Regions from separate parts of the Bacillus sp. SH7-1 genome, predicted to be linked through region 3. Evidence: riboswitches for the same ligand, from Rfam matches in the RefSeq annotation. Region 3 holds a riboswitch; each other region holds the start of a gene.

Evidence for each region. Region 3 has a riboswitch for S-adenosylmethionine ahead of DN390_RS18550 (peptide ABC transporter substrate-binding protein). Riboswitches for the same ligand answer to the same signal wherever they lie in the genome.
Region 1: it holds a riboswitch for S-adenosylmethionine, as region 3 does, so the genes downstream of both, DN390_RS25845 (YezD family protein) here and DN390_RS18550 (peptide ABC transporter substrate-binding protein) in region 3, are expected to answer to the same signal.
Region 2: it holds a riboswitch for S-adenosylmethionine, as region 3 does, so the genes downstream of both, DN390_RS19690 (cyclase family protein) here and DN390_RS18550 (peptide ABC transporter substrate-binding protein) in region 3, are expected to answer to the same signal.
Region 4: it holds a riboswitch for S-adenosylmethionine, as region 3 does, so the genes downstream of both, metK (methionine adenosyltransferase) here and DN390_RS18550 (peptide ABC transporter substrate-binding protein) in region 3, are expected to answer to the same signal.

What each region holds. Positions count from the first base shown of each region.
Region 1 covers NZ_QNUD01000041.1:114,422-117,638, reverse strand. The annotation lists gene lysA (diaminopimelate decarboxylase) at 1-944, shown strand, start outside; SAM riboswitch class I at 1,061-1,169, shown strand; gene DN390_RS25845 (YezD family protein) at 1,242-1,385, shown strand; gene DN390_RS25840 (phosphoadenylyl-sulfate reductase) at 1,472-2,176, shown strand; gene sat (sulfate adenylyltransferase) at 2,215-3,217, shown strand, end outside.
Region 2 covers NZ_QNUD01000024.1:77,517-80,733, forward strand. The annotation lists gene DN390_RS19680 (ATP-binding protein) at 1-262, shown strand, start outside; gene DN390_RS19685 (hypothetical protein) at 487-867, shown strand; gene DN390_RS19690 (cyclase family protein) at 895-1,527, opposite strand; SAM riboswitch class I at 1,613-1,725, opposite strand; gene DN390_RS19695 (PRK06851 family protein) at 1,875-2,984, shown strand; gene DN390_RS19700 (nucleotidyltransferase domain-containing protein) at 3,106-3,217, shown strand, end outside.
Region 3 covers NZ_QNUD01000021.1:56,743-59,959, forward strand. The annotation lists gene proC (pyrroline-5-carboxylate reductase) at 45-848, shown strand; gene DN390_RS18545 (aldo/keto reductase) at 850-1,683, shown strand; SAM riboswitch class I at 1,836-1,940, shown strand; gene DN390_RS18550 (peptide ABC transporter substrate-binding protein) at 2,073-3,217, shown strand, end outside.
Region 4 covers NZ_QNUD01000030.1:112,788-116,004, reverse strand. The annotation lists gene DN390_RS22455 (hypothetical protein) at 1-26, shown strand, start outside; gene metK (methionine adenosyltransferase) at 203-1,402, opposite strand; SAM riboswitch class I at 1,570-1,691, opposite strand; gene pckA (phosphoenolpyruvate carboxykinase (ATP)) at 1,920-3,217, shown strand, end outside.

The sequences.
Region 1 (3,217 bases), on a different contig from region 3:
TTGGTTGTTTTGTCGTAGATAATTTCTTGGAATTAGAAATTTTGCATGATTTAGCAGTGCAACACGGGAAATTTGTGAACATATTAATCCGTGTAACGCCTGGAGTAGAGGCGCACACACATGAATATATTACAACAGGTCAAGATGATTCGAAATTTGGATTTGGCGTATCAAATGGTCAAGCGATGCAGGCAATTGAGCTTGCTTTACAAAAATCAAATTATAATGTGTTAGGAATTCATTCACATATCGGATCGCAAATATTTGAAACGGCTGGATTTGTTCGAGCGATTGAAGTTCTTCATCAATTTTTAGAAGAAGTGAGAGAGCGAACGAACTATGTAGTAAAAGTGCTAAATGTGGGCGGAGGATTCGGAATACGCTACACAGAGTCAGATACACCATTAACTCTTGAGACATATGTGCGTGCTGTAACAAGTGCAGTGAGAGAACAATTTACAGTATATAATTATCCATTGCCAGAAATATGGGTTGAGCCAGGCCGTAGTATTGTAGGCGATGCTGGAACGACAATTTATACAGTCGGATCTGTGAAAGACATTCCTGGTATTCGGAAATATGTATCAGTGGATGGTGGGATGACTGATAATTTAAGACCAGCTTTATATAACGCTCGTTATGAAGCGATGTTAGCGAATCGAGGGAATGATGAGAATGAGGAAATCGTTTCGATTGCTGGGAAGTGCTGTGAGAGTGGAGATATGTTAATTTGGGATATTACTCTACCGAAAGTTGCTTCTGCCGATTTATTAGCAATTTCTTGTACAGGGGCATATGGGTACTCGATGGCGAATAATTATAATCGGATTCGTAGACCAGCTGTCGTCTTCGCGAAAGGCGGTACATCCCAAATTGTTGTAGAGCGCGAAACATATGAAAATATTATTGGGAACGATCGCATACGTATTAAAGAACTTGTTTAAATGGGGAAAAGGAGTTGTTCGGATGGGCAATTCCTTTTTTATAAAATAAAATAATTAAAATATATCGGAAAACTAGGATTGAAAAAAATCAGAATTATGATAAAATACAAATACAAAGCTTATCAAGAGAAGCGGAGGGAACTGGCCCGACGAAGCTCGGCAACCTGCTTATAGAAAGCAAGGTGCTAAATCCAGCAAAATGGAATCCATTTTGAAAGATAAGGTAAAATATATTACCGAACAGTCTTTTCGAAATGGGAAAGATTTTTTTTATGAATAAAAAGGGGGGCTGTTCGCGTGAGCGTACGGGAACATTTTGAGGAAGTGTCTGAGAAAATTCAAGCGATGCTTGCTGATATGAAATATGGTTCAATTACAATTGTTGTGCAAGATGGGAAAGTTATTCAATTAGAGAAAAGTGAAAAGGTACGTTTAAAGTAAAAAGCGCTGACTAGAAAAACTAGAGGCGGTTTTAACCTAATTTATTAGGTTAAAACCGTCTTTTTGCTTTTACAGGGGGAAAAAACATGTTGACGTATGAGACGTGGGAAGAAAATGCTGTTTCATTTTCAGAAGAAGATGAGACGAAAGGTGCGCTATCAGTATTAAGTTGGGCTTATAAAGAGTATAAAGATGAAATTGTATACGCATGTAGCTTTGGAGTGGAAGGGATGGTATTACTGCATCTTATAAACCAAGTAAATCCATCTGCTAAAGTTGTATTTTTGGATACAAACGTACATTTTCAAGAAACGTATGAATTAATTCAAAAAGTGCGGGAACGATTTCCTTCATTGAATATTATAGAAAAACAGCCAAAATTTACACTTGATGAACAAGCAAAATTGCATGGTGATAGGTTGTGGGAAAGAAACCCGAATCTTTGTTGTAAGATTAGAAAAATTTTACCTTTAGAAGAATCATTAGCGAATGAAAAAGCGTGGATATCAGGATTGAGAAGGGAACAATCAGAAACCCGTAAGCATACAGAGTTTATAAATCAAGATTATCGTTTTCAATCTATTAAAGTTTGTCCGCTTATTCATTGGACGTGGAAAGAGGTATGGCGATATGTATACAAACATAGTTTACCGTATAACCCATTGCATGATATTGGATATCCAAGTATTGGGTGTGAGAAGTGTACGCTGCCTGTAGGAGAGGGTGGCGATTCGAGAGATGGTAGATGGGCTGGGAAAGTGAAAACTGAATGTGGCCTTCATTACCAATAAGATGAATTTGAAAATAAAGCTAAGAGAGGGTATAGAAAATGAGTACAAGAAACGAATTAATAAATCGAATAGACGAGACATACGACGTATCACAAATTGAAAAAGAAATTCAACTAGATAACATTGCGTTAAGTGATTTAGAGCTATTAGCGACAGGGGGATATAGCCCGCTTACTGGTTTTTTAGGAAAGAAAGATTATGATTCGGTTGTAGAAACGCTTCGTTTAGCAAATGGGAGCGTTTGGAGTATACCAATTACATTACCAGTCACAGAAGAAGTTGCAGAGACTCTAAAAGCTGGAGAGGAAGTAAAACTTGTTAACGGTGGAAAAGTATATGGTGTTATTCAAATAGAAGATATTTTTGTGCCTGATAAGGAAAAAGAAGCGTTACTAGTGTATAAAACGACGGATGAGGCTCATCCTGGAGTGGAAAAATTATACGAAAGATCGAACGTATACGTTGGAGGAGCTATTATTCTTACAAAACGTTTTGAAAATAATCCGTTTCCTTCTTATCATTTAGATCCAATTGAAACGAGGGAAGAATTTAAAAAACGTGGTTGGAAAACGGTAGTCGGATTCCAAACGAGAAATCCGGTACATCGTGCCCATGAATATATTCAAAAATCTGCTCTTGAAATTGTAGATGGCCTCTTTTTAAATCCGCTCGTTGGGGAAACGAAGTCAGACGATATTCCTGCTGATGTAAGAATGGAAAGCTACGAAGTATTACTTCAAAACTATTATCCGAAAGATCGTGTCTTTTTAAGTGTATTTCCTGCAGCAATGCGTTACGCAGGACCGAGGGAAGCGATATTTCATGCATTAGTCAGAAAGAATTTTGGATGCACCCACTTTATTGTAGGGCGTGATCATGCAGGGGTAGGAGATTATTACGGTACTTATGAAGCACAAGAAATTTTTACAAACTTTACAGTGGAAGAGTTAGGGATTACACCGTTATTTTTTGAACATAGTTTTTACTGCACGAAATGTGAAGCGATGGCTTCGACGAAAACATGCCCACACGGAAAAGAGG
Region 2 (3,217 bases), on a different contig from region 3:
GCCAGAAGGTGGAGATATTCATATCCGTGCATATCAAAAAACTGAAAGGTATTTGTGTATTTCTGTTGAAGATCAGGGTTTTGGTATAGAGAAGGAGAAGTTAGAGAAGATTGGAAAGGCTTTTTACACAACAAAGGAGAATGGTACGGGACTTGGATTAATGATTACATATAAAATTATTCAGGAACATCAAGGAAGTATAGCGATCCAAAGTAGCGTGGGAATAGGAACGAAAGTGGAGATTTCTTTACCGATAGTATAATGTGCTAGAAGAAAATATTTTTCAGAAAAGTGTTCTTGTTGTGTAAATATAAACATTTTATAAAATGTTTCAAGAAGGGTTTTTTTTATAAAATACTTCGTTTATAATGGAGGAAAATATCGACATGAGATTTATTATTCATGTAACGGTTCGGTAGTGTTAGAAAAAGAAGGGGTGCACGCGCATCCTTTTTTCTATGCAGATATGATGAAAGAGGTGGTATGATGGAATTAACATTAAATTCGACTGTATGTTTGCACACGATTCAATTTCGAAAAGAGCAAAAGAATTATATTGTAAAAGATACAATTACAGGAGAAAAATATGAAATGCCGCCACTTTGGATTGATGCATTGGCAATGATGCGTGACGGTTTTTTATTGGGGGAAATTGAGGAGAAATTAAAAGAAGAGTATCCAGCCGAAGAAATAAATATGTTAGCATTTACGAGGCAACTGTTAGAGCTAGAGCTTGTCGAGATGGTAGATGGAGAAGAAATAGCTTGTACAAAGAAGAAAGAGAAAGATTATTTAGCTTGGGTACGTCCTCGTGTCGAGCAATTCTTTCTTAGTTTAAATAAAAAATATAGAAGCAAAGGTCAATAATGATCTTTGCTTTTTTGTATAATTTGTTTAAAAAATAACAGCGAATGCTCTTGCGAAAGCACCATCACTATCTTTAATTTTTAAAGGTGCTGCTGAGAAAAAGAAACGTTTCGTGTTAATGGCATCTAAGTTTGTTAAGTTTTCAATTAAATAAATATTATTCCCAAGTAGTATGTGATGAATCGGTGATGTTTCTGTCGTTACCTCGTCAGGAGAAATGAAATCTAAACCAACAGATTTTACTTTTAATTGAACTAATTCTTCAGCTAATTCTTCGGAAAGATAAAAGGCTTCTTGTTCATATGCTTTTGTATTCCATTTATTAGATAGGTTGGAATGGAAAATGACAATATCCCCTTCTTTTATGTCGGCATTGTGTAATACTTCTTTAGGTAATTTTCGTTCTTGTACATGAGTTACATCAATAAGAACAGCTTCGCCTACAAATTGATCTAGGGATAATTGATCGATAGTAGTTGCGCCTGAAATGAAATGGGCAGGGGCATCGCAATGCGTACCAACATGAACGACAGAATGAAAATCTGTAACTTGATAACCTGTTTCTTCAACGTTTGTAATGGCTTCTAAATTGATTTTTGGTGTTCCAGGGAATTGAGACATATTGTTTTCAAATGTTTGGGATAGGTCAATTACTTTCACTTTAAATACCTCCAATATATGTTTTGAAATATAAAAAACTCACCTTTCATAATCAAGAAAGATGAGTTTTGCACACAATAGTTACGTTTTATCTTTCAAAATGCAATGCATTTTGTAGGAATTAGCACCTATTCAGTTTGTATAAACTGAGGTTGCTGGGCTTCAAAGGGCCGGTCCCTCTGCCTCTCTTGATAAAGGTATATTTAATTTAAAGTTCAGAATTTTTGATATAATAAAATTGTAATTCATTTCCTTTTTTTGTGCAATACAAAATAGGTATTCACCCAAATAAAGTTGCTCGCATATTGTAGCTTATGTAAATAGAATGCTGCGAAGGAGTGAGTGCAGTGACAGGGAATATATTGAATTATTATGCTGGTGGAAATACAGCTAGAGGGTTTCATAATTTATATGAAGAGAATTTAAAAGGGCTAAACAGGTTATTTATTTTAAAGGGTGGCCCTGGAACGGGGAAATCTTCTTTAATTAAGGCAATAGGCCGTGAATGGGTTGAAAAAGGATATGATATTGAATTTTTACACTGTTCTTCTGATAATAAATCGGTTGATGGTGTAATTATTCCGAAGTTAAAAGTAGGAATTGTTGATGGAACATCACCGCATGTTATTGAGCCGAAAATGCCAGGAGTTGTCGAGGAGTATATAAATTTAGGGGTTGCTTGGGATTCAGATAAATTAAGAAAGCAGAAAGCGGAAATTGAACGATTTGTTTCAGAAGCAAGCAAAGCTTTTCAAGCTGCTTACGCTCGTTTTAACGAGGCGTTAATTATACATGATGAGTGGGAGAAAATATATATTAGTAATATTGATTTTAATAAAGCGAATGAACTAACCGATCAGCTGATTCAAAAATTATTTACAGATAAAGGCGGGAAACAATCGCTTGTGAAACATCGCTTTTTAGGAGCAGCTACACCGAAAGGAGCAGTTGATTTTGTTCCTAATTTAACAGAAGGATTACCACATCGTTATTTTATAAAAGGACGCCCAGGCTCTGGGAAATCAACAATGCTCAAAAAATTAGCTAAGGTAGCAGAAGAAAAAGGGTTTGAAGTTGAAGTATATCATTGTGGATTTGATCCAAATAGTCTTGATATGGTTATCGTAAGAGAATTAGGGTTTGCAATTTTTGATAGCACCGCACCACATGAATATTTTCCGAGTCGTGAAGGTGATGAGATTATAGATATGTATGCCCTTATTGTGACACCAGGGACGGATGAGAAGTATGCAGAGGAAATTCGCGATGTCTCCATTCAATATAAAGCAAAAATGAATGAGGCGATGTCTTTCTTAGCGAAAGCGAAATCAGTTCGTGATAAATTAGAACGAATTTATATTGCTGCTATGGATTTTTCAAAAGTAGACGCATATAAAGAGGAGATTCAAAAAGAGTTTGAACGAATTGCGGTTAGTGTAACAGAAAAGAATAAGTAAAAAATAAAGAATTTTGTCTGGCTGTCAGGAGTTTTCTGACAGCTATTTTAGTATGTAGTAAACTGAGTAGTATATTTGTCGAATTTCCAAGGAAATAATCAAAAAATGGAGAGGGTATGAAATGAGAGAGAAAATTAAGGTGGAGTTAGAAAGAATTGAAAAAGAAAATGATGTAAAAATTTTATTTGCAGTGGAGTCAGGGAGTCGTGCTTGGGGATTTCCTTCGAAAGACA
Region 3 (3,217 bases):
TATCGTTTTTTATAACATATCTCCACTAGAAAGGAATAGAGGATATGCTAACTAAACATCGAATTCTATTTATTGGTGCTGGTCGTATGGCAGAAGCTATATTTTCCGGATTACTTAAAACAAGCAAAGAATACATCGAAGAAATTATCGTTTCTAACCGAAGAAACGTAGAAAAACTGGAACAATTACAAGCGCGATATAATGTGTCTACTACAACAGATTGGAAGCAGCATGTTACATCTGTTAATACGATTGTTTTAGCAATGCCGCCTTCTGCACATGAAGGTTTATTAGCGGAATTATCTCCGTTACTATCGAATCAACTTGTCGTAACGGTAGCTGCTGGCATTGGACCATCTTATTTAGAAGAAAGACTTCCCGTGGGAACGCCTGTTGCTTGGATTATACCAAATACAGCTGCTGAAATTGGAAAGTCTATCTCCTTATATACAATGGGACAATCAGTAAATGAGATGCATCAAGAAACCCTGCAACTGCTTTTAAAAGGCATTGGTACTTCGCAACTTTGCACTGAAGAGGAAGTTCATCAGCTTACTGCAGTTACTGGAAGTGCACCAGCTTTCCTTTATTACTTTGCTGAAAGCTTAATTGAAGCAACAAAAAGTTATGGAGTCGATGAAGCAACCGCAAAACACCTTGTCATTCAAATGATTTCTGGCTCTGCTTCTATGCTTGAACAAATGCAAGATCCAGGTAACCTCCGCGAACAAGTAACAACACCCGGTGGTTCCACAGCTGAAGGTCTCAAAGCTTTATATGAATATAATTTTTCGGAGGCAATTCAAAAAGCAGTAGAAGCAACAAACAAAAAAGCTAGGGGGAAATAATATGAATTTAACAAGTTTAAAAGACTATACAACATTACATAACGGTGTAAAAATGCCTTGGTTCGGTTTAGGTGTTTTTAAAGTAGAAGATGGTTCAGAAGTAATTGAATCTGTAAAAGCAGCAATTAAAAATGGCTATCGCAGCATCGATACTGCAGCAATTTATCAAAACGAAGATGGTGTTGGACAAGCAATCCGTGAATCAGGTGTTGCACGTGAAGAATTATTTATCACATCAAAAGTATGGAATAGCGATCAAGGATATGAAACAACACTTCAAGCATTTGAAACTACATTAGAAAAATTAGGTCTAGAATATTTAGATTTATATTTAGTACATTGGCCTGTAAAAGGGAAATATACCGAATCATGGAAAGCATTAGAAAAGCTTTATAAAGATGGCCGTGTTCGCGCTATCGGTGTGAGTAATTTCCACATTCACCACTTACAAGACGTATTTGAAATTGCTGAAATTAAGCCAATGGTCAACCAAGTGGAATACCACCCACGTTTAGCACAAGAAGAGTTACATGCATTCTGTAAAGAACATAATATCCAGCTTGAAGCTTGGTCACCATTAATGCAAGGACAACTACTAGATAATCCAGCGTTACAAGAAATTGCGACAAAATATAATAAATCAACTGCGCAAATTATTTTACGCTGGGATTTACAAAACGAAGTTGTAACAATTCCTAAATCAATTAAAGAACATCGCATTATTGAAAATGCAAACATCTTTGACTTTGAATTAAGTGCTGATGATATGAAAGCAATTCAAGCTCTAAATGAAGATCGTCGCGTTGGTCCAGATCCAGATAATTTTAACTTCTAGTAGAAAAACCACTGCCATATGCAGTGGTTTTTCCGTTTAAGAAAACTGAAAATTTAAACTATATTCCATTTGGTTGACACTTTATTATTCAAGGTGTAAGATTTTGAATTATCAAAGAAACACAAAAATTAATAAAATTTATTCGTTTACTCATTGTATCAAGAGAGGTGGAGGGACTGGCCCTTTGAAACCTCGGCAACAGGTTCATTTTGAATACTGTGCCACTTCCTGCAAGCTTTATGCTTGAAAGATAGAATGAGGGACTTCGTTTATATACGGGTGCATAACTTGTACGTAAAAATCCCTCTTTCTCAATATGAAAAGAGGGATTTTTTATTTTTCATTTCCCTCATCATCATCCAAACTTAATTATTTAGGAGGAAAATCAAATGAAAAAGAAGTTTGTACCCGGTATTGCATCAGTTGTAGGAGTAAGTATTTTATTAACTGGTTGCGGTAGTTATAAAAACGAAGCAAGCGGAGCAAATGCAAAAGACGAGGCACCTAGTAAACAGGTTTTAAACTTATCTTCACCTACTGAAATACGAACAATGGATACGGCTCGTGCTACAGATACTGATTCTGGTCAAGTAATGAGAAACGTATTTGAAGGTTTGTATAATCTTGGTGAAGGTAACAAACCTGTTCCTGGTGTTGCAAAATCTCATGAAGTAAGTGGCGATAAAACGAAATACACATTCCATTTGCGAGATTCAAAATGGTCAAACGGCACTCCTGTTACAGCGAAAGATTTTGTGTTCGCTTGGCAACGTGCCGTAGATCCAGCAACAGCATCTGAATATGCATTTTTATTCTTTGATATTAAAAACGCAACAAAAATTAACAACAAAGAACTTCCAGCCGACCAACTTGGTGTAAAAGCAGTTGATGACCATACGTTTGAGGTAGAATTAGAGCGTCCTGTTCCTTATTTTATTAGCTTAACAGCATTCCCAACATTTCTACCAATTAATGAGGAATTCTTTAAAGCACAAGGTGATAAGTACGCTTTAGAAGATAATACAATCTTGTACAATGGAGCTTTTACACTAAGCGATTGGAAGCACGAACAAAGCTTTAAATTTAAGAAGAACCCTACCTATTGGGATAAAGATACTGTCAAACTAGAAGAAATCAATTTTAACGTCGTAAAAGAAAAATCAACAGAAGTAAATTTATTCGAGTCAAAACAATTAGATCGTATAAAACTAACATCTGACTTTGTTGATAAATATAAAAAAGATGCTAACTTTAAAGAACGTCCAAACGTAGGCGTACAATTTTTACGTATGAATCAACAAAACAAAGTACTTCAAAACGTTTCTGCACGCCAAGCAATCGATCAAACAATTGATAGAAAATCCTTTGTAAATACGTTATTAAATGATGGCTCTACACCAACATTTGGTCTCGTTCCAAAAAACTTTGCAAAAGGACCTGAAGGAAAAGACTTCCGTACTGCAAACGGCGATTTAACAAAAGTTGATACAAAATCTGCACAAGAGTTATGGAAAAAAGCTAAACAAGAGCTTGG
Region 4 (3,217 bases), on a different contig from region 3:
GTAAAGCACGTCAAATGAAAGGTTGATTACATATGTTCCAGAAGAAACCAACCCTTTGCAAATCATGCAAAACAGAAATATAAACGTATGAAAAAATATATTGAGCTAGAAAGAGAAGTACATTGTCATTCATGTATTCAAATAATAAGTAAAAAAAATAAAAAAAGCTTTGCGCTCACTGCGCAAAGCTTTTTTTCATATATTATAGACCAGCTTGCTCTTTTAAAGCTGCAGCTTTGTCTGTACGTTCCCATGTTAGATCTACATCAGTACGTCCGAAGTGGCCGTAAGCTGCTGTTTGTTTGTAAATTGGGCGACGTAAGTCTAGCATTTTAATAATACCAGCTGGGCGAAGATCGAAGTTGTTACGAACTAGTTCTACTAATACGTCTTCAGATACTTTACCAGTGCCGAATGTATCAACTGAAATTGATACTGGTTGTGCTACACCGATTGCGTATGCAAGTTGTACTTCTGCTTTATCAGCAAGACCAGCTGCTACGATGTTTTTCGCAACATAACGAGCTGCATATGCTGCAGAACGGTCAACTTTTGTTGCATCTTTACCAGAGAATGCACCGCCACCGTGGCGAGCGTATCCACCGTAAGTATCAACGATGATTTTACGTCCTGTTAAACCAGCATCACCTTGTGGTCCACCAATTACGAAGCGGCCAGTTGGGTTGATGAAGAATTTCGTTTCTCCATCCATTAATTCTGCTGGAACTACAGCCTTAATTACATGCTCTTTTAAATCGCGATCGATTTCTTCCCATGTAACATCTGGATGATGCTGTGTAGAAATTACAATTGTATCTACACGTACAGGTTTACCATTTTCATCATACTCAACTGTAACTTGCGTTTTTCCATCCGGACGTAAGTATGATAATGTGTCATCTTTACGTACTTCAGTTAAACGGCGAGCTAATTTGTGAGCAAGCGAGATTGGAAGTGGCATTAATTCTTGTGTCTCATTACATGCGAAACCAAACATTAAACCTTGGTCTCCTGCACCAATTGCCTCAATCTCAGCGTCAGTCATTTGACCTTCGCGTGCTTCTAGCGCTTGGTCAACACCCATAGCGATGTCAGCAGATTGCTCATCGATAGATGTTAAAACTGCACAAGTTTCTGCATCGAATCCGTATTTTGCGCGTGTGTAACCAATGCCTTGAATTGTTTCACGAACGATTTTTGGAATATCTACGTAAGTAGAAGTCGTAATTTCCCCCGCTACCAATACTAAACCAGTTGTTACAGTTGTTTCACAAGCTACACGTGCATTTGCGTCTTTTGATAAGATCGCATCTAAAATTGAATCAGAAATTTGGTCACAAATTTTATCTGGATGTCCTTCAGTTACAGACTCAGATGTGAACAGATGACGTTTTTTTGTCATGTGGTAAACCTCCCTACAGTAATTGTATATATTGTACGGAACTCATCCTTAATTTGCCACAAACTGCGACATACATTTATTCTCCCACAAGCATACAGAAAAACCTTTCCTACTTTACATAGAGGAAAGGTTTAATTTGCTACTTGCATACTGCTTTTTGCCCTTCGCTCTTATCGTTCGAGACCTGTAGCCTCGCACAGGTTTTAGCACCTATTCACCTGTATTTACCACTACAAGTGAGGTTGCTGGGCTTCATCGGGCCTGTCCCTCCGCCAGCTCGGGATAAGAGAGTATCCGTCCCAACCTATACTAAAGAAATGATATTCATTTGTCAATTAATATTCACATTTTCCTGAAAGTTTTTCTCAATGCGCCTAAATTGAAATATTAATAAGGAAATAATGTATTCACACAAACAAAAAGAAATAAATAGTATACATTATTTATATAATTGTGTTATACTCTTGTTGGGGATTACGAGAAATATTTCATTAAATGAAAAGGATGGTATATAAATATGAGTACTGTGAATGTCCAAATTGGTTTACACGAATTATTGAACGGAAGCAATGCACAGATTCAACTAAGTGTTCCGCAATTAGTGGAAAAAGTATTAATGCGAAATGAAGGGAAATTGACTTCGACTGGTGCCGTTTCTGCTTCAACAGGAAAATATACAGGACGTTCTCCTAAAGATAAATTTATTGTGAAAGAAGCATCGGTTGCTGACAAAATTGCTTGGGGAGCTGTGAATCAACCGATTTCTGAAGAACATTTTAATAAATTATATACTAAAGTTTTAGAATACTTAAAAGAAAAAGAAGAGTTATTCGTCTTCAATGGATTTGCAGGCGCTGACCGCAATTACCGCCTACCAATTCAGGTTATTAATGAATATGCATGGCACAATTTATTTGTACATCAATTATTCATTCGTCCAACTGAAGAAGAATTAACAACTCATGAATCAGAGTTCACAATTGTTTCTGCGCCGAATTTCAAAGCTGATCCAGCTGTTGACGGTACAAACTCTGAAGCATTCATTATGGTTTCATTCGAAAAACGTATCGTACTAATTGGTGGTACAGAATACGCTGGAGAAATGAAAAAATCAATCTTCTCTATTATGAACTTCTTACTACCTGAACAAGATATTCTTTCTATGCATTGCTCTGCAAACGTAGGTGAAGAAGGCGACGTGGCACTATTCTTCGGATTATCTGGAACAGGTAAAACAACATTGTCTGCTGATCCAAACCGTAAATTAATCGGCGATGATGAGCATGGATGGTCTGATAACGGTGTATTCAATATTGAAGGCGGTTGCTACGCAAAATGTGTAAACCTTTCTCACGAGAAAGAACCACAAATTTTCGATGCAATCAAATTTGGATCTGTTTTAGAAAACGTTATCATTAATAACCAAACGCGTATCGCAGACTATAACGATACTACTTTAACAGAAAATACTCGTGCTGCATACCCTATGCATGCGATCGACAATATCGTACTGCCAAGTGTTGCTGGACACCCAAATACAATCATTTTCTTAACTGCTGATGCATCTGGCGTATTGCCTCCAATCAGTAAGTTATCAAAAGAACAAGCTATGTATCATTTCTTAAGTGGTTACACTAGTAAACTAGCAGGAACAGAGCGCGGTGTTACATCTCCGCAAGCAACATTCTCAACTTGCTTCGGTTCACCATTCTTACCACTTGATGCATCTCGCTATGCTGAAATGCTTGGTGAAAAAATCGAGAAACACGATGCGAAAGTATTCTTAGTAAACACTGGCTGGACTGGTGGCGAATA